DNA from 3 places in the Bordetella pertussis 18323 genome. Region 3 is predicted to be linked to each of the others. Evidence: predicted binding sites of a transcription regulator. Region 3 holds the regulator's gene; each other region holds the start of a gene.
The links. The regulator FliA, encoded in region 3, starts transcription of late flagellar genes. The targets are predictions, from matches to a motif close to CTAAAGTTTNNNNNNNNNNNGCCGNTA.
Positions count from the first base shown of each region.

Region 1: the regulator FliA is predicted to act here: its motif matches at 5,682-5,708, upstream of flgM (flagellar biosynthesis anti-sigma factor FlgM).
Region 2: the regulator FliA is predicted to act here: its motif matches at 3,326-3,352, upstream of BN118_RS05520 (flagellar protein FlaG).

Region 1 is NC_018518.1:2,431,495-2,439,300, reverse strand. Features, by position in the region: gene flhB (flagellar biosynthesis protein FlhB) at 1-326, shown strand, start outside; partial or broken gene flhA (flagellar biosynthesis protein FlhA) at 330-2,447, shown strand; partial or broken gene flhF (flagellar biosynthesis protein FlhF) at 2,444-4,687, shown strand; gene BN118_RS11530 (flagella synthesis protein FlgN) at 4,832-5,314, opposite strand; gene flgM (flagellar biosynthesis anti-sigma factor FlgM) at 5,332-5,622, opposite strand; gene flgA (flagellar basal body P-ring formation chaperone FlgA) at 5,749-6,459, opposite strand; gene flgB (flagellar basal body rod protein FlgB) at 6,643-7,050, shown strand; gene flgC (flagellar basal body rod protein FlgC) at 7,063-7,482, shown strand; gene BN118_RS11505 (flagellar hook assembly protein FlgD) at 7,530-7,806, shown strand, end outside.
Region 2 is NC_018518.1:1,161,908-1,169,713, forward strand. Features, by position in the region: gene BN118_RS19400 (hypothetical protein) at 1-532, opposite strand, end outside; gene BN118_RS05505 (flagellar protein FliT) at 529-879, opposite strand; gene fliS (flagellar export chaperone FliS) at 927-1,355, opposite strand; gene fliD (flagellar filament capping protein FliD) at 1,363-2,736, opposite strand; gene BN118_RS05520 (flagellar protein FlaG) at 2,877-3,254, opposite strand; gene folC (bifunctional tetrahydrofolate synthase/dihydrofolate synthase) at 3,517-4,824, shown strand; gene BN118_RS05530 (SPOR domain-containing protein) at 4,885-5,715, shown strand; gene BN118_RS05535 (CvpA family protein) at 5,712-6,200, shown strand; gene purF (amidophosphoribosyltransferase) at 6,242-7,762, shown strand; gene BN118_RS05545 (disulfide bond formation protein B) at 7,806-7,806, opposite strand, start outside.
Region 3 is NC_018518.1:1,564,597-1,572,402, forward strand. Features, by position in the region: partial or broken gene BN118_RS21355 (maltotransferase domain-containing protein) at 1-1,741, opposite strand, end outside; gene BN118_RS07410 (IS481-like element IS481 family transposase) at 1,834-2,784, shown strand; gene BN118_RS07415 (RNA polymerase sigma factor FliA) at 3,083-3,820, opposite strand; gene flhD (flagellar transcriptional regulator FlhD) at 4,256-4,579, shown strand; gene flhC (flagellar transcriptional regulator FlhC) at 4,614-5,174, shown strand; gene motA (flagellar motor stator protein MotA) at 5,295-6,170, shown strand; gene motB (flagellar motor protein MotB) at 6,183-7,130, shown strand; partial or broken gene BN118_RS07440 (response regulator) at 7,145-7,525, shown strand; gene cheA (chemotaxis protein CheA) at 7,552-7,806, shown strand, end outside.

The sequences.
Region 1 (7,806 bases), 870 kb from region 3:
TGAAATATGCGGACGGCGCGGCCGGCGCGCCGCGCGTGGTCGCCAAGGGCACCGGGCTGATCGCCGCCCGCATCCGCGAGCTCGCCGCCGAGCATCGCATCCCGACGCTCGAGGCGCCGCCGCTGGCGCGCGCCCTGCATCAACACGTCGAACTGGGACAGGAAATCCCGACGGCGCTTTATACCGCGGTGGCCGAGGTGCTGGCGTGGGTGTTCCAGCTGCGCAGCTGGCGTCCCGGACTGGGACGCGAGCCGCAGGCGCCGACGGCGCTGGTCGTACCGGCCGAACTGGACCCGCACAGCCCGACCGCCGCCCAAGGAGCCTGACGAATGAGCGCGCTGCTCTCCATGCTGAAAACCAACGGGGCCGCCAACGCCAAGCTGCTGGCCGGCCCCATCCTCATCGTGCTCGTGCTGGGCATGATGGTGCTGCCGCTGCCCACCTTCCTGCTGGACCTGCTGTTCACCTTCAACATCGCCCTGTCGGTGATGATCCTGCTGGTGGCGATGTTCACGCGCAAGCCGCTGGATTTCGCCGCGTTTCCCTCGGTGCTGCTGTTCGCCACGCTGTTGCGCCTGTCCCTGAACGTGGCGTCCACGCGGGTGGTGCTGCTCAACGGCCACCAGGGCCCGGACGCGGCCGGCAAGGTGATCGAGGCGTTCGGCCACTTCCTGGTGGGCGGCAATTTCGCGGTCGGGATCATCCTGTTCGTGATCCTGACCATCATCAACTTCATCGTCATCACCAAGGGCGCCGGGCGGATCGCCGAAGTCGGCGCGCGCTTCACCCTGGATGCCATGCCGGGCAAGCAGATGGCCATCGACGCCGACCTGAACGCCGGGCTGATCGGCGAGGACGAGGCGCGCAAGCGCCGCGCCGAGGTGGCGCAGGAGTCGGATTTCTTCGGTTCGATGGGCGGCGCCAGCAAGTTCGTGCGCGGCGACGCCATCGCCGGCCTGCTGATCATGGTCATCAACGTGATCGGCGGCCTGATCGTGGGCGTGGCCCAGCACGACCTGTCGGTAGGCGAGTCGGCCCGCGTGTACACGCTGCTGACGATCGGCGACGGCCTGGTGGCGCAGATCCCGGCGCTGGTGATCTCCACCGCCGCCGGCGTGGTGGTCTCGCGCGTGGCGACCGACCAGGACGTGGGCCAGCAGATCCTCTCGCAGCTGTTCTCCAATCCCAACGTGATGTTCCTGACGGCCGCCATCGTCGGCATCATGGGCCTGATCCCCAATATGCCGCACCTGGCGTTCCTGACGCTGGCCGCGCTGCTGGCCGGTTGCGGCTGGATGGTCTACAAGCGCAACCTGGCCGCCGCCAGCCAGGCGCAGCAACCCGCCGAGACCGCCGCCGCCCAGGCGCAGGCGGCGGCCTCCGAGGCGACCTGGGAAGACGTGTCGATGGTGGACCAGCTCGGGCTGGAAGTGGGCTACCGCCTGATCCCGCTGGTCGACCATGCCCAGAACGGCGAGCTGCTGCACCGCATCCGCAGCCTGCGCAAGAAATTCGCCCAGGACGTGGGGTTCCTGCCGCCGGTGGTGCACATCCGCGACAACCTGGAACTCAAGCCGAACGACTACCGCATCCTGCTTTCGGGCGTGGAAATCGGTCGCGGCGTGGCCATGCCTGGCCAATAGCTGGCCATCGACCCGGGCGGCGTGGCCATGCAGGTCAAGGGCACGCCCACCACCGACCCGGCCTTCGGCCTGCCGGCGCTGTGGATCGACAGCGGCCAGCGCGACCAGGCCCAGGTGGCCGGCTACACGGTGGTCGACGCAAGCACCGTGGTGGCTACCCACCTGAACCACCTGATGCACCGCCACGGCGACAACCTGCTGGGCCGCCAGGAAGTGCAGGCGCTGATCGAACGCATCGGACGCGAATCGCCCAAGCTGGTCGAGGACCTGGTGCCCAAGACGCTGTCGCTCACCACCTTGCAGAAAGTGCTGCAGGGCCTGCTGGCCGAGGAAGTGCCGATCCGCGACATGCGCACCATCGTCGATACCCTGTCCGAGCACGCGCCGCGCTTGGCGGCCCTGGCCGCCAACGCGGGCGGGCAGCCCGATGTGCACGAACTGGTCGCGCTGACGCGCCGTTCGCTGGGACGCGCCATCACCCAGCAATGGTTCCCGGGCGAAGGCGAGCTGCGCGTGATCGGGCTGGACGTGCGCCTGGAGCGCGTGCTGACGCAGGCCATGGCCACCAGCGGCGGCCTCGAGCCCGGGCTGGCCGAGACGTTGCTGCGCGAGACCGAAGCCGCGCTGGCGCGCCAGGAGGCGCAGGGCAACGCGCCGGTGCTGCTGACCTCGCCGCCGTTGCGCGCGCCGCTGTCGCGCTTTCTCAGGCACCATCTGCCGCAGCTGGGCGTGCTTTCCAATGCCGAGATCCCCGATGAGCGCGTGGTACGCGTGACGGCGCTCATTGGAGGCAATGGCGAATGAAGCTGAGTCGTTTCGTCGCGGCCAGCAGCCGCGAAGTCATGCGCCTGGTGCGCGAGGCGCTGGGCCCGGACGCGCTGATCGTGTCCAACCGCAGCGTGGCCGAGGGCATCGAAGTGGTGGCCACGCTGGACGAGACGCCCGCCGCGGCGCCGGCGGCGCCGTTGCCCGATGCGCCGGCCGCGCCGCCCGCCGATATGCCCGCTGCGGACGCGGCCGCGCCGCTGTCCATGGCGCGCCTGCCCGATGCGCCGATGCCCGCGGCCATGCCGGCCGGCCGCGTCGCGCCGGGGCTGGAGGCGGGCGTGCAGGCCGCCATCGACGCGCTGCGCGGTTCGCTGGAAAGCCGCATGGACGGGCTGCTGTGGAGCACGCGCGAGGGGCCGGGCCGCGAGCCGGTGGGCGCCGGGCTGTTCCGCGCCTTGCTCGAAGCGGGTTTCAGCATGCCGCTGGCGCGCATCCTGCTCGAACGCCTGCCGCAGGCGCTCGACGCCACGCAGGCGCTGGCCTGGGCGCGCAACGAACTGGTGACGCATCTGCCGGTGCTGCGCCGCGAGGACGACCTGCTGGCCGGCGGCGGCGTGTTCGCGCTGGTCGGCCCCACCGGGGTGGGCAAGACCACCACGCTGGCCAAGCTGGCGGCGCGCTGCGTGGCGCGCGAAGGGCGCGAGCAGGTGGCCATGCTGACCACCGACAACTTCCGGATCGGCGCGCTGGAACAATTGCAGATCTATGGACGCCTGATGGGCATTCCGGCCCATTCGGTGCGCGACGCCGATGAGTTGCGCGACGCGCTGGGCAGCTTGGGCAACCGCAGGATCATCCTGATCGACACCACGGGCATCAGCCAGCGCGACCGCCAGGTGGCGGGGCAGGCGGCCATGCTGTGCAACGCCGGCAAGCCGGTGCGCCGCCTGCTGGTGCTCAACGCGGCCAGCCAGGGCGACACGCTGGACGAAGTGGCGCACGCCTATCGCAACGGCGTGGGCGAGGATGTGGTCGGCTGCATCATCACCAAGCTGGACGAGGCCTCGCGGCTGGCGCCGGCGCTGGATACGGCGATCCGCCACCGGCTGCCCATCCACTATGTCTCCTACGGGCAGAAAGTGCCCGAGCACATGGCCCTGGCGCGCGCCGACGAACTGATCGACCGCACCCTTGCCACGCTGCAGCGGGTCAAGCCGCTGTATGCGCCCAGCGAGGCCGACCTGGCCGCCTTGTGCAGCGCCTCCCGCGAGCAGGCGCGCGACGAGCCGGCGCAGCGCCGCCAGATGCTGGCCGCCACGCTGCTGGGCCAGGGCGGCGACGCCGCGCGCGACCTCGACGGCGCGCTGGACTGGCTGCGCGACGATCCGGCCTGCGCGCAGGCGCGCAGCGACTGGCGCGCGGCCATGGCCGGCCCGGCCACGGCCCGGGCGCTGGGCGACGCGGGGCTGGCCCTGGCGCGCCAGGCCTATCCGGCCGCCAGCAGCCGTTATCTGCTGGCCATGCACGGCAAGGCGGCGCTGCGCGCCGCCGGCCTGCCGCAAGCCACCTTGCTGTCGGCCTTGCTGATGAGCGACCGCGGCGCGGCGCTGACCGCGCCCGCCCAGCAATTGATGCTGCAGCATGGCCTGCTGGCGGCGTACGCGCCGGGCGAACCGGCCGGCGCCAATCCGATGCAGGCCCTGCTGGCGCGCACCGACTACCTGTCGGGCGCGCTGGCCCAATTGCCGCACGTGCATGTGTTCGACGCCGGCTCGGCCCCGCCGTGGCAGGCGCTGGCCGGGCAGGACGCCGGGTGGCTGGCGCGCTGCGCCGGCGCCACGCGGGTGCAGCAGGACCTGTGTCCCACTTTGCTCAGGGCCGTGGCCCGCGGGCTGGGATACCTGCCGGTGGGCAATGTGACGGTCCCGGGCAAGGGCGGCGCGCCCCTGGCGCTGTGGGCCGGCAGCGCGGACGTCTCGCTGGCGGCGCGTGGCCAGGCGCCGCTTGCGGTGCGCATGGTCAGCGCGCGTCTGCTCGATCCGTCCAGCGGGCGCCAGGTGGCGCAGTGGTTCGGCCTGACCAACCTGGCCGCCATGCAGGCCGATGCGGGCACGCTGGCGCGCTGGCTGGTGCAGTACGAACAGGCGCGCGGCGCATTCCGCTACATGGCGCATGCCTGGGCGGCGCTGCCGCCGGATGCGGGCGATGCCGCGGCGCTGGCCGCGCGCGCTGGCGGCGGGACAGCTGGGCGCGGCGTGCTGGCAGCTGGAACACCAGGCGCAGGCCGCCGCGATGCGCCAGGCCTTGCCCGGCCTGCTGGGGCCGGGCGCGCGCAAGACGCCCGCGCGGCTGGCGCCCGCGGCCTTGATGAAGTTGTTTGCCTTGCTGGAGATGGCCGGCTGAAGGCCGGCCGGGCCGGATCAGGTGGCGACGATGGCGCGGCCCGATGCCGCGCTGGAGTAGCCGCGCTTGCCGCGGCCCTGGGCGTCGTAGGTGGCGGCCGCGCCGGTGCCGGCGGCCTGGCGCAGGGCGTCGAGCGACTCCTGCGTATGGCGCAGGTTCACCGCGATCAGGGTGCCGTTGCGCTGGTTGTGCTCGCGCGCCTGGGCGGCGTTGGCCTGCAGGGCCTGCCACAGCGGACCCAGTTCAGGGTGGGCGGCGGCGGCCGCGTCGGTGCCGGCCGGACCGCTGGCCAGGCCGGCGCCGCTCAGCAGGGCGTCGCGCTCGGCACCCAGCTGCGCCAGGTCGTCGGCCAGGGTTTCCTTGCGCTGCACCGCGGCCTGCAGCGACTCGTGCGCGCGGCGGTCCATCAGGGCCTCGGTTTCCGCCTCCAGGGCGTGGAGAAACTCCACCACCAGGGCGTTTTCGCGTTCGAGGCAGGACTTCAGGGCGGCAGAATTCATGGCGGGCGGCAGCCGGTTTACTTGAGCAAATCCCGGGCGCTGGCGATCAGGCTGTCGGCGATGCGGGTGGGGTCGATCCGCAACTGGCCGGACGCGATGGCCGCCCGGATGGCCGCCACGCGCTCGACGTCGATGTCGCTGCCGCCTTCCTGAGCCAGCAATTGGCGCGAAGCCGGGCTGAGCGCCACTTGCGCGCTGCCCGAACCGGCCTGGGCGCCGCTGCCATAGGCTTGGGCCACGGCGTGCTCGGCGCGTGCGCCGACCGCGTTGGGGCCCACCGGATGGCTGGTCGAGGATTGGATCTTCAAAATATTCTCCGCTGCGCGGGACCGGCCCGATGGGGGCGATCCGCCTGGTTATGCCTGTGTAACGACACCATGGGCGCAAACTTTAGGGCACGGGGATGGTAGGGACCCGGTCATGTGTAACAGATTTTACAGCTGGATTTCAACCAGTCCGGCCGCCTGCACGATGCCGCTGACCACCTGGCCGGAGGCGGTGCGTACCTGGACCGTCGCGCCGGGCGGGGCGTTGTCCAGCGCCTGGCCTTCGCTGCTGACCACGAAGCCGTTGCCGCGCGCGGTGATGCGCACGCTCTGGCCGCGCGATACCGATTCGGCGCTGCGCAGCCCGGCGCCCTTGATGGGCTGGCCCGCGGCGATGCGGTGAGCGGGACGCATGCCCAGGATGGCGGCCGCGTCGGTGATGACGCCCGGGGGCAGGGCCACCAGGTCGCCGTCGCGGGTGGTCAGGTCGGCCGCCTCGATGGTCTTGCCCGGCGCGATCTGGCGCGCCGCCACGTAGTACTGGCCCGGCACGCTGACGGTGGCCTGGGCATAGACCGTCCAGGTGCGCGGCGCGACGCAGCGCAGGCCGACCGTCATGCGGGCGCGTACCCGCATCCCCGAGGGCATGAAGGGCGTCAGGGCCTCGCAGGCGTCCAGCCGGTCGGAGCGTAGCGGGTCCAGAGTGATGGATGGCTCGCCGGGCAGGGCGGCCAATTGCTGGCGCAGATAGCTTTCGGCCGCCGCAGCCAGCTCGGCGGGATCCTGGGCGGGGGGCTCGGCTGCGGCGCGCGGCATGGCGCCCGCCAGGATGGCCAGCGCCGCCAGGCGCGCAATGGAACGGGAACGGGGCGATTTCATGATAGGCAAATTGTAGAAGGGCGCCGTGCCGCGCAATAGCCGAATTGGCTCGGAAATGGCGGGTTGTTTGGCTTTTTGTGGCGGCCGCCCGCAACCTAAGATGCCGTCATGCCAAAAAGCGAGCCAGGCCGTCGGGCCGGTTTTCTTGGGCCAATCAGTTCGCACACTATCGGGACGCGCCAGATGCTAGACCGGCTAAACGAGGATTTCCGCTTTTTCCAGCAATCGATCGCGCTGCGCGCGCAACGGCAGGAAGTGCTGTCCTCCAATATCGCCAACGCCGATACGCCCAACTACAAGGCGCGCGACTTCGATTTCAAGGCCGCCATGCAGGGCGCGCTGGAGCAGCGCATGCGCCTGCCCGACACGAACCTCGCGCTGATCTCGGCGCGCCACATTCCCGGCCAGGCGACCACGCCGTCGCCGGCCGAACTGATGTACCGCCTGCCTTACCAGCCCAGCCTGGACGGCAATACCGTCGACATGGACAGCGAGCGCGTGCGCTTCGCCGACAACACGCTGCATTACCAGAGCAGCCTGCAGGTGTTGTCCGGCCGCATCCGCTCGCTGATGTCGGCGATCCAGGAATAACGGAGTCCAGCCATGTCCCTGTTGAGCATTTTCGAGATCGCCGGTTCGGCGCTGAGCGCGCAGTCTCAGCGCATGAACGTGTCGGCCAGCAACATGGCCAACGCCGACAGCGTGGCCGGCCCCGACGGCCAGCCGTACCGGGCGCGCCAGGTGGTGTTCCAGGTCAATCCGCCGGCCGGCCAGGCCTTCGGCCAGGAGATCGGCGGCGTGCGCGTGGTCGGCGTGGTCGAAGACCAGTCGCCCTTCAAGAAGATCTACGACCCCAAGCATCCGATGGCCGACGCGCAGGGCTACGTGAACATGCCCAACGTCGATCCGGTGGCCGAGACGGTCAACATGATCGCCGCCTCGCGCTCGTACCAGGCCAACGTCGAAGTGCTCAACACCGCCAAGCAGCTGATGCTCAAGACGCTGACGATCGGCCAGTCCTGATCGGCGCGCGGACATCGCCTGCGGCACGCATACCGGAGCATTCATCCATGACCACAGTCAACGAAACCACTTCCCAGGCCGGCCTGGCCCTGGCGCAGGCCGGCTCCAACAGCGCCGCCCAGGGCATCCAGGATCAATTCCTGACGCTGCTGGTGACGCAGCTGCGCAACCAGGACCCGCTCAACCCGATGGAGAACGCCGAACTGACTTCTCAGCTGGCGCAGATCTCCACGGTGGAAGGCATCAACAACCTCAAGAACACCATGCTCGCCATCAGCGGGCAGATCGACGTGTCGCAGTCGATGGACGCGGTGTCGATGATAG
Region 2 (7,806 bases), 400 kb from region 3:
CCGCTTCCGGGCGGGGGGGCGTATTCGCGGCGCCGCCGGCCGCGGCGCTGGCCTGGGCAGGCGCGCTGGGGGCGGCCGCGGCAGGCTGGCCGCTCGCGGGCGGGCTGGCGCCATCCTGGGCCGGCGGCGTCCACAGCGGCGCGCGGACGCTTACCGCCGGCGCCTGGCCGGGATACTGCGCCAGCAGGGCGAGAATGGTGCGCGCGGTCTGGCCCAGCGTGGTCGGCGCGGAGGCCGTCGTGCCGGTGCTGGTCTGCAGGCCGCGGGCGGCCAGCGCCAGCGCGGCCGCGGTCTTGGCGTCCACCCCCGCGGCGCCCTGGCGCGCGCCGCGCTCGCCGCCGGCCTGTACCGCCTGGCGCGGATCGCGCGTGGCTGTCTGGGATGCGCCGGGGCGGGCGGCCTCGCCGGGTTGGGCGACCGCGTCGGGGCGTGCGCCGGATACCAGGTTGGATTGCGCCGACATCGTGGTGCCCAGTACGGCGTCGAGCCGCTGCACCAGAATGCTGCCCAGGGCGGGCGGGCCGACACTCATGTGCCGTTGGCCTTGCCGCTATAGGTGGCCAGCAGCGACTGCTGGCGTTTCATGCGTCCCAGCAGGTCGCTCAGGCGGGCCAGCTGCGGCAGGGCGAGGTCGCGCACCGCCGCGTCGTTTTCGAGGATGCGCACCAGCAGGTCGAACTTCATGCCGCGGGCGGCTTCGTCCAGCGGCTCGCCCGGTTCCAGCTCGCGCAGCCGCTCCACCAGGCAGACATACTCCTGGCCGTGGTTCAGGACCAGGTCCCAATTGCTGGCATTGGCCGCCGCCAGCATCCTGCTGGTCAGGTTGGCAATGTCCTGGTAAATCTCCAGGACCGGGGCATGCTGCGTTAACGCCGTCATAGATTTCTCGCGCTGGGGGCGGCTGGACAAAAAGTGCCTTCCTGGTTTCAGGCCGGAACGGCAGGCGCAGGGTGGTCGACCGAGGCCTGCCATGCTTCGGACAGATCCGCCAGCAAGCGGTCCGCGATGTCGAGCTGTTCCTTGTCGGCCTTCAGGTTGGCGGTCAGCAGCGTACGGGTAATGTAGTCATACAGGCGCGCCAGGTTGGCCGCCACTTCGCCGCCGGCATTCTGGTTCAGCCCCAGCTTCAATCCCTCGTCGACGATGCGGATGGCCTTGCCGATGGCCTGTCCGCGCTCGACGATGCGGCCTGCCTCGAGATGCAGGCGGGCCTGGGCGATGGCGGCGCGCGCCCCGGCATACAGCAAGGTGATCAGGCGCTCGGGGGTGGCGCTCATGACCTGGGTTTCCAGGCCGATATCGCTGTATGACTTGACAGAGTAGGAGCCGGTGGGGCGGCGCGCGGCGTACGTCATGGCTGGCTTACTTCTTGGTGCCGGACAGGGCGGCGAACTGTTGGGACAGGTAGTTGCTGGTGTTGTTCATCTGCGTGACGAAGACATCGAGCTGCACGAACTGCTTGCGGTAGGCCTCGATGGTCGCGGCGATGCTCAGTTTCTGGCGGTCGTACTGGTTCTGCAGCGACTCGAGCGTTTCCTCCAGGCCTTCCTGGCGGATCTTGATCGAGCCCTCGTCGCCGAGGATCTGCTCGGTCGCCAGCTTCACCTTTTCGCCCAGGCCGAACGGACCCGAGAAAATGCGCGCCACGTCGGCCGGGTTGTCGCGCAGGGCGGCTTCCAGCTTTTCGGTATCGGTCTTGAGCGAGCCGGTCTTGGGATCGGTGGTGATGCCAAGCTGGCTCAGCGTGCGCAGGGTGCCCTCGCCGGTGGCCACGCGCAGCGCCGCGGCGATGGCCGACTGGATGTTGCGGGTGGTGCCGTCGCCGGTCAGGGCGCTCTGTTTTTCCGCCTTGACGTCGAACGCCGTCAGGTCCGCGATGGTGGTCTGCAGGCCGTTGTAGGCCTTGACGAAATCGTTGACGGCCGTGGCGGCCACGCTCGGGTCGCTGGAGACGGTCACGGTCAGCGGCGCCGCGCTCTGCTTGGTCAGGGTCAGCGTCAGCCCGTCGATGGCGGTCTCGACCGTATTGGTGTCGCTGACCACGGGGATGCCGTTGATGGTCAGTTCGGCCTTCTGGGCGGCCAGCTGCACCGTCAGATTGGAGGCGCCGGCGTTGGCCGCGTCGAAGTCGAGAATGTCCGCGACTTCCTGGTTGCCGCTCACCGTGATCCGGGTGACCGCGGCTTCGGTGCCTTCGGTCTTGTTGTTCAGCATCAGGTAGTGCTTGCCATTGCCGTCGCTGATGACGGTGGCGCGCACGTCCAGGCCGTCGGTGCCGTTGATGGCCTTGACGATGCCGTTCAGCGACGTGTCCTCGCCCAGCGTGACGGTCGTGGTCGTGCCGTCCTTCTGGACGATCTCGATCGAGCCGCCCGTGCCGTGCTTGTCCGTGCGGCTGTCCAGCTGGCCCGACTGCAGGTTCTGCGCGGTGGCCAGCTTGTCGATGTTGACGGTGTATTGACCCGGCACGGCGCCGGCCGCGGTCTTCACCGACAGCCCGTCGCCGGAGACCACGGCCTTCACGGCGCTGAGCGTGTCGATGCTGCCGAGCGTGGCGGCGGCCTTCTGGACGGCCTCGACCGCGGCCTGGATCTTGCTGTAGGCCGAAATGCGCGTCTCGTAGCTCGCCTGGCGCGCGGTGATCAGCGTCAGTTTCTTCTCTTCGGCTGCCTGCAGCTTTTCCAGGATGCCCTCAAGCTCCAGACCGGAGGACCCGAGAGAGGAAATGGTGGCCATGTGGTGCTCCTTCTAGCTATGCGATTCTGTCAAAAATTGGCGCCGCCTATTGGCCGGGTAAAGGCATAAGGTCGGGCTATTTCCTTGCTTACGCCGCTTTTGCCCCATTCTGGTGCACGCGCGCAGCGCGATATGCTGCCTCAGGCCGTGGTCTCGACGGCATTGCCCTGCATCTTGACGATCATCTTGGCGATGCGTATCACCGCCTCGGACGGAATGGTGCGCAGCACATCCCCCGTTTCGGCGTCCACGATCGAGACCACCACCTGATGCACGTCCGGGTCGATCTCGAACTGCAGCTGCGTGGACCAGGCCTTCAACTGCGCATTGATTTCCTCCAGCGCCCGGTCCATCGGCAGCTTGGGCGCGCCGTACTGGTCCTGCGTGGCGGATTGGGCGCCGCCGCCGTTGGCGGCCGCGGCGGCTGGCGCCACGGCGGCCGCCGGCTGTGCGGGGACAGGGGCGGGCGCGACGGAAACCAGCGCGGGCGCCGCGGCGTTGATAGGGCTTACGGCCATGATCACTCCAACAAGCGATAACGGGCGTCGAAAGGGACGCGATGGGTTTTCGAGGGAACCTTCAGCTACCATAACGACACGCTTGCGCCGAACTTTAGACCCGGGGCGCTCTTTTTGGGGCCGGATCTTCCCGCGCGCGGGCCGCAGCCCGGGGACGGATGCGGCCTTTTCCGCCGAAAGACCCCGCGCGCCGCGGGCGCTTGGGGAAAACACCAGGGCCACGCTGCTAAACTGCGCCCTGTTTCGATTTGCCTTCATCGCCATGTCCACCTCCCGCCCCGACGCCAGCGCAGACCTGCCTGCCTGGCTGCAGTATCTGGAATCCATCCACGCCAAGGCCATAGACCTGGGGCTGGACCGGGTGCGGCAGGTGGCCGGCCGGCTCGATCTGAGCCTGGACGGGGTCAATTTCGTGGTGGGCGGCACCAACGGCAAGGGGTCTACCTGCGCCATGCTCGAATCCATCCTGCTGGCCGCGGGCTACCGGGTGGGCCTGTACACCTCGCCCCATCTCATCGATTTCAACGAACGTGCCCGCATCAACGGCGAAATCGCCAGCGACGCGGCGCTGGTGCAGCAGTTCGAGGCGGTCGAGGCCGCGCGCGGCGATGTCTCGCTGACCTATTTCGAGTTCACCACGCTGGCCATCCTGCGCCTGTTCGCGCAATCGCGCCTGGACGCCGTGGGGCTGGAGGTCGGCCTGGGCGGCCGGCTGGACGCCGTCAACATCGTCGACGCCGACTGTTCCATCATCACCAGCATCGACCTCGACCATACCGACTGGCTGGGCGATACGCGCGAGAAAATCGGCTTCGAGAAGGCGCACATCTACCGCGCGGGGCGCCCCGCCATATGCGCCGATCCGGTGCCGCCGCAATCGCTGTTGGACCACGTGCAGGCGATCGGCGCCGACCTGTGGCTGCTCGGCCGCGACTACAACTATTCCGGGGACCGCCAGCAATGGGCCTACGGCGGGCGGGCGCAGCGGCGCAACGCGCTCGCCTATCCCGCATTGCGCGGCGCCAACCAGCTGCTCAACGCGGCCGCCGCGCTGGCCGCGCTCGAAGCCGTGCGCGACCGCCTGCCGGTGCCGCAGCAGGCGGTGCGGCTGGGGCTGCTGCAGGCGTCGCTGCCGGGCCGCTTCCAGATCCTGCCCGGGCAGCCGACCGTCATCCTGGACGTGGCGCACAATCCCCATGCCGCCGCGGTCCTGGCCCAGAACCTCGACAACATGGGGTTCCATCCCTATACGCACGCCGTATTCGGCATGCTGGCCGACAAGAACGTCGATGGCGTCATCGCCAGGCTGGGCAGCCGGGTCGACCACTGGTACTGCGCCGGCCTGCCGGGCCCGCGCGGGCTGGATGGGCAGGCCCTGGCCGGTCATGTGCGCCAGGTGCTGCCCGAGGCGGAAGGCGCCGCCGAAACGCCTACCGTGCAGGCCTGCGCCGACCCCGCCGCGGCCTATGCGGCGGCGCGGGAAAAGGCGGGCGAGGGTGATAGAATCATCGTGTTCGGGTCATTTCTCACGGTGGCCTCCGTCCTGCAGGCGCTGGGCCGCAAAATCTAAGCGGATCGCGCCAGCGCAAGGGCGGCGCGCACCGGCCCCGCCCGCAAGGAATTCTGCTCCATGGGATTGTTCACTAGCAAAGATTCGGCCTCCGAGACGCAGTCCTCGCGACCGCGTCCATCCGTATCCAGCGAGGCGCAGGCCGCCGAGCTGCGGGCCCGGGCCAGGCGCCGCCTGGCAGGCGCCGTCGCATTGGTGCTCGCCGCGGTCATCGTCCTGCCCATGATCCTCGACTCCGAGCCCGTGCCGGTCGACAGCGACATCCCCATCCGCGTCCCGGACCGCAATTCGGCCTTCCAGCCCACGGTCAACGATCCGCAGGCCGCCGCGCCGCAGCCGGAACAGCCCGCGCCGCAGGCGCCGGCCGGCACGCCCGAGGCGGGCGCGCCGCAGCCGCCCGCGCTGGCGTCCGCGCCGCCGCAGACGCCGCCTCCGGGCCAGACGCCGGCCCAGCCCCAGACGCCGCCCGCGGCCCAGCCGCCGGCCACGCCGCCGCAGCAGGCCGCCACGCCGCCGGCCGCGCCCAAGCCCGAGGCCAAGCCGGAACCCAAGCCCGCCAAGCCGGCGGCGCCGGCGCGCTCGGACGACGGCGCGCGCGCGATGGCGCTGCTGGAGGGGCGTTCGCCGCCGCCGGCGCAGTCCAAGCCGGCCGCCAACGGCAATTTCGTGCTGCAGGTGGCTTCCTATACCACGCAGGCCGATGCGCAGGCGCGCCGCGGCAAGCTGCACCAGGCCGGCGTCACCAATGCATTCGTCGAGCAGGCCTCGATCAACGGCAAGCAACAGTATCGACTGCGCGTGGGGCCGTTCCCCTCGCGCGAGGCGGCCCAGGCGGCGCAGGCGCGCCTGCGCACGCTGGGCTATGACAACGGTTTCATCGCCGCACAGTGACCGGCTTCGATTTCGTCGTCCTGACGATCCTGGCCGTGTCGGCCGTGCTGGGGCTGGTGCGCGGACTGCTCAAGGAAATTCTGTCGCTGCTTGCCTATCTGCTGGCGTTCGTCGCGGCGATCTGGTGGGGGCCCACGGTCTATGTCTGGCTTGAACCGTATATCGAAACCGCGCTGCTGCGCATGGGCATCGCCTATGCCGTGGTGTTCATCATCGTGCTGCTGGCCGTCGGCCTGGTCAACATGACGCTCGCCGCCCTGATCCGCACCACCGGCCTGACGCCGGCCGACCATGGCCTGGGCGCGATGTTCGGCCTGGCGCGCGGCCTGGTGCTGGTGCTGGTGCTGGTGGCGCTGGCGGGTTTCACGCCCTTGCCGCAGGAAGACTGGTGGCGCGACGCCATGTTCTCGCACTCGGCCACCGAGGCCGTCCGGCAGGTCAAGTCCTGGCTGCCGCCCTCGCTGGCGACGTGGCTGCCTTACTGAATTCGCTTTTCGCTTTACGCTTTATCTACTAGGAACTCACCATGTGTGGAATCGTCGGGGTCATTGGGCGCGGGCCGGTCAACCAGCTGCTCTATGACAGCTTGCTGCTGCTGCAACACCGGGGGCAGGACGCGGCGGGCATCGCCACGCTGCAGGGCAACCACTTCAACATGTACAAGGCGCACGGCCTGGTGCGCGATGTGTTCCGTACCCGCAACATGCGCGCGCTGCCGGGCACCAGCGGCGTGGGCCAGGTGCGCTATCCCACCGCCGGCTCCAGCGCCAGCGAGGAAGAGGCGCAGCCGTTCTACGTCAATGCGCCGTTCGGCATCATGTTCGCCCACAACGGCAACCTGACCAACTGGCGCGAGCTGCGCGAGTCGCTCTACCGCGTCGACCGCCGCCACATCAATACCAATTCCGATTCCGAAGTGCTGCTCAATGTGCTGGCGCACGAGCTGCAATCGGCCGCCAGCGGCGTGTCGCTCGACGATGACACGATCTTTCGCGCCGTCTCCGCGGTGCACCAGCGCGTCAAGGGCGCCTACGCCGTGGTGGCGCAGATCTCGGGCTACGGCATGCTGGCGTTTCGCGATCCCCACGGCATCCGGCCGCTGTGCATCGGCCGCCAGGAGACCGAGGAAGGCGTGGAATGGATGGCCGCCTCGGAATCCGTGGCGCTGGAAGGCAGCGGTTTTGCCTTCGTGCGCGACGTCGAGCCCGGCGAGGCGATATTCGTCGACCTCGACGGCCGCATGACCAGCCGCCAGTGCGCCGACAATGCGCAACTGGTGCCGTGTATCTTCGAGTACGTGTACTTTGCCCGCCCCGATTCGCTGATCGACGGCGTCTCGGTGTACGACGCGCGCCTGCGCATGGGCGAATACCTGGCCGACAAGGTCGCGCGCAGCATGCGCCTGGGCGATATCGACGTGGTGATGCCGATTCCCGACTCGTCGCGCCCGGCCGCCATGCAGCTGGCGCACCGGCTGGGGCTGGACTATCGCGAAGGCCTGATCAAGAACCGCTACGTGGGCCGTACGTTCATCATGCCGGGCCAGGCGGTGCGCCGCAAATCGGTGCGCCAGAAACTGAACGCCATCGGCATGGAATTCAAGGGCAAGAACGTGCTGCTGGTCGACGATTCCATCGTGCGCGGCACCACCAGCCGCGAGATCGTCGACATGGCGCGCGCGGCCGGCGCCAACAAGGTGTATTTCGCCTCCGCGGCGCCTCCGGTGCGGTTCCCCAACGTGTACGGCATCGACATGCCGACCCAGAAGGAACTGATCGCCACCGGCCGCACCGATGACGAAATCGCCCGCACCATCGGCGCCGACGCGCTGATCTACCAGGACCTGCAGGACATGCAGCAGGCGGTGCGCGACATCAATCCGCGCCTGAGCCGCTTCGAGGCATCGTGTTTCGACGGCGAGTACGTGACCGGCGACATCACCGCCGAATACCTGGCCCGCCTGGGCCAGTCGCGCGACAGCAGCGCCGGCGACGAAGAGGCCGGCGGCCTGCAGTTCAACATGGGCTACGCGGCCAACGACGCCTGACCGGCGCGGCGCGGCCGGCTTGCGCAAGCCGGCCGCGCGGCCGT
Region 3 (7,806 bases):
GGGTTCTCGGCGTGCCGGATCGAGCCATCGGCGCGGTGCTCGAACCAGTCGGGGTGGCGTTGCAGCCAGGGATGGTCCGGCGAACACTGGATCGCGAAGTCCAGCGCGACTTCCATGCCATGCGCCGCGGCGGCTTGCACCAGCCGCGCGAAGTCGGCCCGGGTGCCCAGCTGCGGGTGGATGGCGTCGTGGCCGCCGTCGGGCGAACCAATCGCGTAGGGGCTGCCGGGGTCGTCGGCGGCGGCCTGCAGCGCGTTGTTGCGGCCCTTGCGCTGCGACTGGCCGATGGGGTGAATGGGCGGCAGGTACAGGACGTCGAAATCCATGGCGCGCAGCGCGGGCAGGCGCGCGATCACGTCGTCGAAGGTGCCGTGCGCGCCGGCGGGCACGGCCTGCGACCGCGGGAACAGTTCGTACCAGCTGCCGTGGCCGGCGGCCGCGCGGTCGACCCAGAGCGGTCGGCTTGCGCTGGTGTGCATGAAGGGCCGCGCGGCCAGCGCGCACATGGCCTGGGCCAGTCCGTCGCGCAGCAGGGCGGCCACGGCGTCGGCCGGCGCCGGTCCGCCATTCAGCATGGACAGGGCCGCTTCGATGGGCGCGCGTCGCCGCGCGCCTGGCGCCGCGCCAGGGCTGTCCGCAGGTGCGCGGCATCCTCGGCGAGGTCCAGCGCGATGTCCTGGTCGGCCTCGTGCTTGAGGCGCAGCTCGCGGCAGAAAGTCAGCCAGGTGTCGCGCCAGGCGCACACGCGGAACTCATGCAGGCCGACCCGGCGCGGCGCGAAGCGCGCGTGCCAGCGGTCGTTGTCGCCCGGCGCCAGCGGCACGCCGTGCCAGCCGGCCTGGTCGACGGCCCGCCATTGCAGCTCGCCGGCCAGCTGTTCGTGTCCGTCCGAGATCAGGTCGACGCCGACTTCGACCGGCACATGGGCCAGGGCCTTGGCGGCCAGGCTGCCGTGCGCCACCGAAGGCGCGACGTGCTCGAAGACGACGCGGGCGTCGCGGTCGCACGCCGAGGGCGGGCCGGGCAACAGCGCGCCCGCCGTGGCGCGCACCGGACGCTCGGCGGCAACGCGGTACAGCGCGCAGTGTTCGACCGGGTCGGCCAGGTGCCTAGGCACGCCGGCCGGCAGCAACGCGGCGCCGGCGCTCCAGTCGACCCGCGGCTCATGCGCGGCCTGCGGATCCAGCGCCAGCATGTGGCTCGTGCCGGGCGGGCCCGGGCGGATGATCAGCGTGGCCCAGCCATCGCGCCCGCACAGCAAGACCGGCCGGCCGCGCGGCGCGGCCTGGCGGCGCCAGCGCAGCGCGCGCGCCACGGCGGGCATCATGCGCTGCAGTTCGCTGCCCACCAGCAGCCCGTCGCCCCACAGCGCGGCCACCCAGAGGGCGCGCAGCGCGGCGTGCGCGGCCGCGCTGGCGGGCGCCAGCGGCGCGCCGCCGGCCGAGGCGAGCGGGGCGGCGAGCAGCGGCGCTATCTCGCGCAGGCGCTGCGATTCGGCGTCCAGCCACGTGGCGTCGGGCGACCACCAGGGGATCGAGCCGAATACGCCGTCGAACCCCACGCCGGCCAGGGCGGCCGATTGCGCCGGCGTCAGGCCCGCGGTCCAGGCCAGCAGCCGCAGCGCCGGCCGGCTGGCCCGCAAGGGTTCGAACAGGGCGCGCCAGTCGGAAGGATCGAGACGCTGCGGCGCGGTGCAGCGAAAGCCGGCCACGCCGGCGTCCAGCCATCCGGCTAGTTGTGAAGATTCAATAGGTTGTATGCATGGTTCATCCGAACCGGATTTGAGAAACTGGAAATCGCCACCCCCCCAGTTCACTCAAGGAGCCCGGCCGGATGAACACCCATAAGCATGCCCGATTGACCTTCCTACGTCGACTCGAAATGGTCCAGCAATTGATCGCCCATCAAGTTTGTGTGCCTGAAGCGGCCCGCGCCTATGGGGTCACCGCGCCGACTGTGCGCAAATGGCTGGGCCGCTTCCTGGCTCAGGGCCAGGCGGGCTTGGCCGATGCGTCCTCGCGCCCGACGGTCTCGCCCCGAGCGATTGCGCCGGCCAAGGCGCTGGCTATCGTGGAGCTGCGCCGCAAGCGGCTGACCCAAGCGCGCATCGCCCAGGCGCTGGGCGTGTCAGCCAGCACCGTCAGCCGCGTCCTGGCCCGCGCCGGTCTGTCGCACCTGGCCGACCTGGAGCCGGCCGAGCCGGTGGTGCGCTACGAGCATCAGGCCCCCGGCGATCTGCTGCACATCGACATCAAGAAGCTGGGACGTATCCAGCGCCCTGGCCACCGGGTCACGGGCAACCGACGCGATACCGTTGAGGGGGCCGGCTGGGACTTCGTCTTCGTGGCCATCGATGACCACGCCCGCGTGGCCTTCACCGACATCCACCCCGACGAGCGCTTCCCCAGCGCCGTCCAGTTCCTCAAGGACGCAGTGGCCTACTACCAGCGCCTGGGCGTGACCATCCAGCGCTTGCTCACCGACAATGGCTCGGCCTTTCGCAGCCGCGCCTTCGCCGCGCTGTGCCATGAGCTGGGCATCAAGCACCGCTTTACCCGACCTTACCGCCCACAGACCAATGGCAAGGCCGAACGCTTCATCCAGTCGGCCTTGCGTGAGTGGGCTTACGCTCACACCTACCAGAACTCCCAACACCGAGCCGATGCCATGAAATCCTGGCTACACCACTACAACTGGCATCGACCCCACCAAGGCATCGGGCGCGCTGTACCCATCTCCAGACTCAACCTGGACGAATACAACCTATTGACAGTTCACAACTAGGCCGCCCATCTGTAACATCGGACTTTCGCTTGCACAGCGCCGCGATTTCCTTTGTTGCCTGGATTACGGCAGGTTTGCGACGGACTTAAGCAAAAAAAGTGAAGTTCGGAAATGTGCGGGGGAATCTGGCTGCAAAGGGCATGCTCCTGCGGGGACAGGCGCCCGTGCGGCGGGGGCGGGATGCGGCAGGCGCCCGTGTGGCGCGGATGGGATGGGGCAGGGTGCCTGTCCCCGCAGGGGGACTGGCACCGTTGGCGCAGCGCTCGGCAGGCAGGCGCCGCGCGGCCATGGCATGCGCCTATACCACCTGCGCCAGGTGATGGGCGGTGGGCAGGCGGGCCCAGGCTTGCTCCTTGAGGCGGGCGCGGATGCGGGCGGTGGCCTGGGCGCGCAGTTGGCACACGCGCGCCTCGGTGACGTTGAGCACGGCGCCGATTTCCTTGAGGTTCAGGCCTTGTTCGTAGCACAGCGACAGCAGCAGCTTCTCGCGTTCGGGCAGGCCGTCGATGGCGTCGATGAGGGCGCGGCGCAGGTCGCCGGCGAGCAGGGCGTCGAGCGGATCGGCATGTTCGGCGCTGCTTTCAGCCCACGGGCTGTCGCTGTCGCCGTCGGTATTGAAATCTTCGTAGTGCAGGATCTGCACGCCTTGCGCATCGGCCAGCATGCCCTGGTACTCGGCCAGCGGCACGCCCAGCTCCTCGGCGATCTCGCCTTCGCTGGGAGCGCGCATCAATTCCTGTTCCTTGCGCTGGATGGCGGTTTCGATGCGGCGGCTCTTGCTGCGCACGCTGCGCGGCAGCCAGTCCTGGCTGCGCAGCTCGTCGAGCATGGCGCCGCGGATGCGCGCGGTGGCGTAGGTCTCGAACTGCGCGTCAGGGCTTTCCTGGTAGCGCCGCACGGCGTCGAGCAGGCCGATCATGCCGGCCTGCACCAGGTCGTCCAGCTGCACGCTGGAGGGCAGGCGCGCCAGGAGCTGTAGCGCCAGTTTGCGCACCAGCGGGGCATATTGGACCAGGCTGTCTTCGGGGTTGGGCATTCAGGTTCTGTCTGCGGATGTCTCGCGCGAACAAAGCTGCGAACGGGTGGGGTGTTGCTGGGCGGCGACAGTGGCCTGGCGGTCAGGCCGCTGGGCGCGGACCGGTTCGACCCTGTCGTTTCAAGGGGAGATTGTCGGCAAATAGCCGCTTTTCATTCGGAGAAGAACGCAACTTTTTATACGTTTATTTACGAAATTGCCGACATCGAAATGCAAATAATGTTACTAGTTAGTAACTTTACCGGAGATAATCTGCAAAATATCAATGTTTTGTCATAAAAGTCATAAAAAATGACACAATTCATGGTAAATTGCATTCAAATTGCGATGAAATAATACATTTCGCATTAAGACGAAAGCAGGCTGGCGCGGGGTTCTCGGGGCGCGCCGCCTGGAGTTCAGCCCCCCGGCTTGCCTAAGTCTCAGGAGTCATGTGTGAAAACAGCCGATAGTTCCTTGCTCGCGGATATTCGGGAAGTCAATCTTTCGTATCTGTTGCTGGCCCAGCGCATGCTGCGCGACGACTATGCCGCGTCGATGTTCCGCCTGGGTTTCAGCAATGAAGTGGCCGATATCCTGATGCGGCTATCGCCGGCCCAGCTGGTGAAGCTGGCCAACTCCAGCTCGCTGCTGTGCCGATTTCGCTTCGACGATTACAGCCTCCTGTCGGCCCTGACACAGGACGTGCTGGGCGGCGCCCTGCAACAGGCGCACGCCACCATCCTGCTGGCGCGCCAGCCTGTCGAAGAGCTGGCCTGAGCGCCGGCTGGATAGATAGGAACAAGAGGGCGCAATGGCCACCAAGAGTGTTTCGCAGGAAGCCGACGAGATCCTGCTTGCCAGTTCGATGATCACGCTGGGCGCGCGTCTGCAGGTGCTGCAGGCCGAAACCGGCCTCAGCCACGACCGGCTGGCGCGGCTGTACCGCGAAATTCGCGGCTGTTCGCCCCCCAAGGGCATGCTGCCGTTCTCGGTGGACTGGTTCATGACCTGGCTGCCGAACATCCATTCCTCGCTGTTCTACAACGTGTATACGTTCCTGAACCAGCGCACCTCGAGCCAGGGCATCCGGGCCGTGATCGACGCATACCGCCTGTACCTGGAGCACGCGCCGGCCGATGCCGCCGAGCCGGTGCTCAGCTTCACGCGGGCCTGGATGCTGGTGCGGTTCTTCGACGGCGGCATGCTGCAGCTGTCGGGCTGCCGCCAGTGCGGCGGGCATTTCATCGCCCACGCGCACGATCCGCAGACCGATTTCGTCTGCGCCATCTGCCGGCCGCCGCCCCGGGCCGGCAAGACGCGCGCGGCGGCCCGCGCGCGCGCCGGGCAGCTCGCCGCGCCGGCGCGGCCTTGAGCGCGCCAACTTCCAAATAGGCCAAAAGCACCAGAAAACCCCCCATAACCCGCGTTTTTGCCCGACGGGTCAGGGGGGATCATTGGCGTCGGTTCTAGACTTCGTTGGCAGAGGCCTGATGTGTTGATTGTTATCGGTTATGCAGTGGTCATCCTGGCGGTGGTCGGCAGTTTCATCGGCCTGGGCGGCCATCTGGGCGCGCTCTACCAGCCTTTCGAGCTGACGCTGATCGCCGGCGCGGCCGTGGGCGCCTTCATGGCGGGCAACAGCCGCAAGTCGCTCGGCCTGGTCGCCAAGGCGATCCCGGAGGCGTTTCGCAGCTCGCCCTACAGCAAGGACGTGTACATGGAGCTGATGGCGCTCCTGTACGTGCTGCTGAACAAGGCGCGCCGCGAAGGGCTGATGGCCATCGAATCGCACATCGAGGATCCGCTGTCCAGCCCGATCTTCAATGAGTATCCGCGCATCATGAAGGATGCCAAGCTGATGGAGTTCATCACGGACTACCTGCGCATCATGATCAGCGGCAACATGAGCTCGTTCGAGATCGAAACGCTGATGGACGAGGAGATCGAGACCTACCGGCACGAGCGCGAAGTGCCCACCCATGCGCTGCAGCAGGTGGCCGACGCCTTGCCGGCCTTCGGCATCGTGGCCGCCGTGCTGGGCGTGATCAAGGCGCTGGCGGCGGTGGACCAGCCGCCGGCGATCCTGGGCGACCTGATCTCCAAGGCCATGGTCGGCACCTTCCTGGGCGTGCTGCTGGCCTACGGTTTCGTGGCGCCGATGGCCGCCCGCATCGAACGGCGCACCTCGGAATCGGTCAAGGTGCTCGAATGCATCAAGGTGACCTTGCTGGCCAGCATGAACGGCTATCCGCCCCAACTGGCGGTGGAGTTCGGCCGCAAGGTGCTGTTCTCGGCGGTGCGCCCCTCGTTCGGCGAGCTGGAAGAGCATGTGCGCCAGGCCAAGAGCGCGGCCACCGGCCGCGCCTGACGGAGCCGCCGCATGAGCACGGTCAACAATCACCGTGTGGTGATCCGGCGCCGCAAGGTGCGCCGCGGCGGACACCACGGCGGCAGCTGGAAGATCGCCTACGCCGACTTCATCACGGCCATGATGGCGTTCTTCCTCGTCATGTGGCTGATCAGCATCGTGCCGCGCGAAGAACTCAAGGGCATCGCCGAGTATTTCCGCATGCCCCTGCGGGTGGCCCTGACCGGCGGCCCCAGCAGCTCGGCCGAGACCAGCGCGATCCCCGGCGGCGGGCAGGACCCGCTGCGCAGCCAGGGCGACGTGCGGCGCGCCGAGGGCAACCGGGTCGAGGCCCAGCCCATGGGCGACGCCGAGCGGCGCGACCGCCATCGCCTGGAACGCCTGAAGGTCCGCCTGGAAAACCTGATCGAGGAAAGCCCGGTCCTGAAGAATTTCCGGCCACAGCTGCTGATCGACATGACGACCGAGGGCTTGCGCATCCAGATCGTCGACAACCAGAACCGCCCCATGTTCGCCACCGGCAGCGCCGACGTGCAGCCGTACATGCGCGACATCCTGCGCGAGCTGGGGCCGGTGCTCAACGACCTGCCCAACAAGATCAGCATCGCCGGCCATACCGACGCGTCGCAGTACGCGCGCGGCGAGCGCGCCTACAGCAATTGGGAGCTGTCGGCCGACCGCGCCAACGCGTCGCGCCAGGAGCTGGTGGCCGGCGGCATGCACGAGGGCAAGGTGTTGCGCATCCAGGGCCTGGCCTCGAGCATGAGCCTGGTTAAAGATGACCCGTTTGCTGCCGTTAACAGACGTATCAGTCTGGTGGTGCTCAATGCATCGACCCAGCGGCGCATCGAGAACGAGAACGCCGCGGCGGCCGATGTCAACGCGCGCGACGCGCAGGGCGTCGGCGCGGCGCTGGCCGGCCAGTTGGCGGCCAGCGGCTCGGACGGGGGCGCCAGGTAGCGATAGGGAGAGGCATGACGGCAAGAATTCTGGTGGCGGACGATTCGGCGACGATGCGCATGATCGTGCAGGCCGCGTTGACGGGGGCGGGTTGACAGGTCGTGACCGCCAGCGACGGCAAACAGGCGCTCGAACTGGCCCAGGCGCAGGCTGTCGACCTGGTCGTCAGTGACTGGAACATGCCCGTCATGGGCGGGCTGGGCCTGATCCGGGGCTTGCGTGGGCAGGCCCGCTACCAGGATCTGCCCGTGCTGGTGCTGACCACCGAGGACGATGGCGACAGCAAGGCCGCCGCGCGCGATCTGGGCGTATGCGGCTGGCTCAACAAGCCGCTCGATCCGGATGTGCTGGTCGATCTGGCGGCGGAGCTGCTTGGCGTGGCGCCAGGCGCGTAGCGGTTTCTATAGGAAGCATACGGGTCATGAGTTCAGGTCTGGACCTCAGTCAGTTCTACGAAACATTCTTCGACGAAGCCGACGAGCTGCTCGCGCAGATGGAGCAGTTGCTGCTCGAGCTGGATGTGGGCGCGCCCGACATCGAGCAGCTCAACGCGATTTTCCGCGCCGCGCATTCCATCAAGGGCGGCGCGGCCACTTTCGGCTGCTTCCAGAAGCTGGCCGGAACCACGCATTTGCTTGAAAACCTGCTGGACGCGATCCGGCGCGGCGAGATGGGA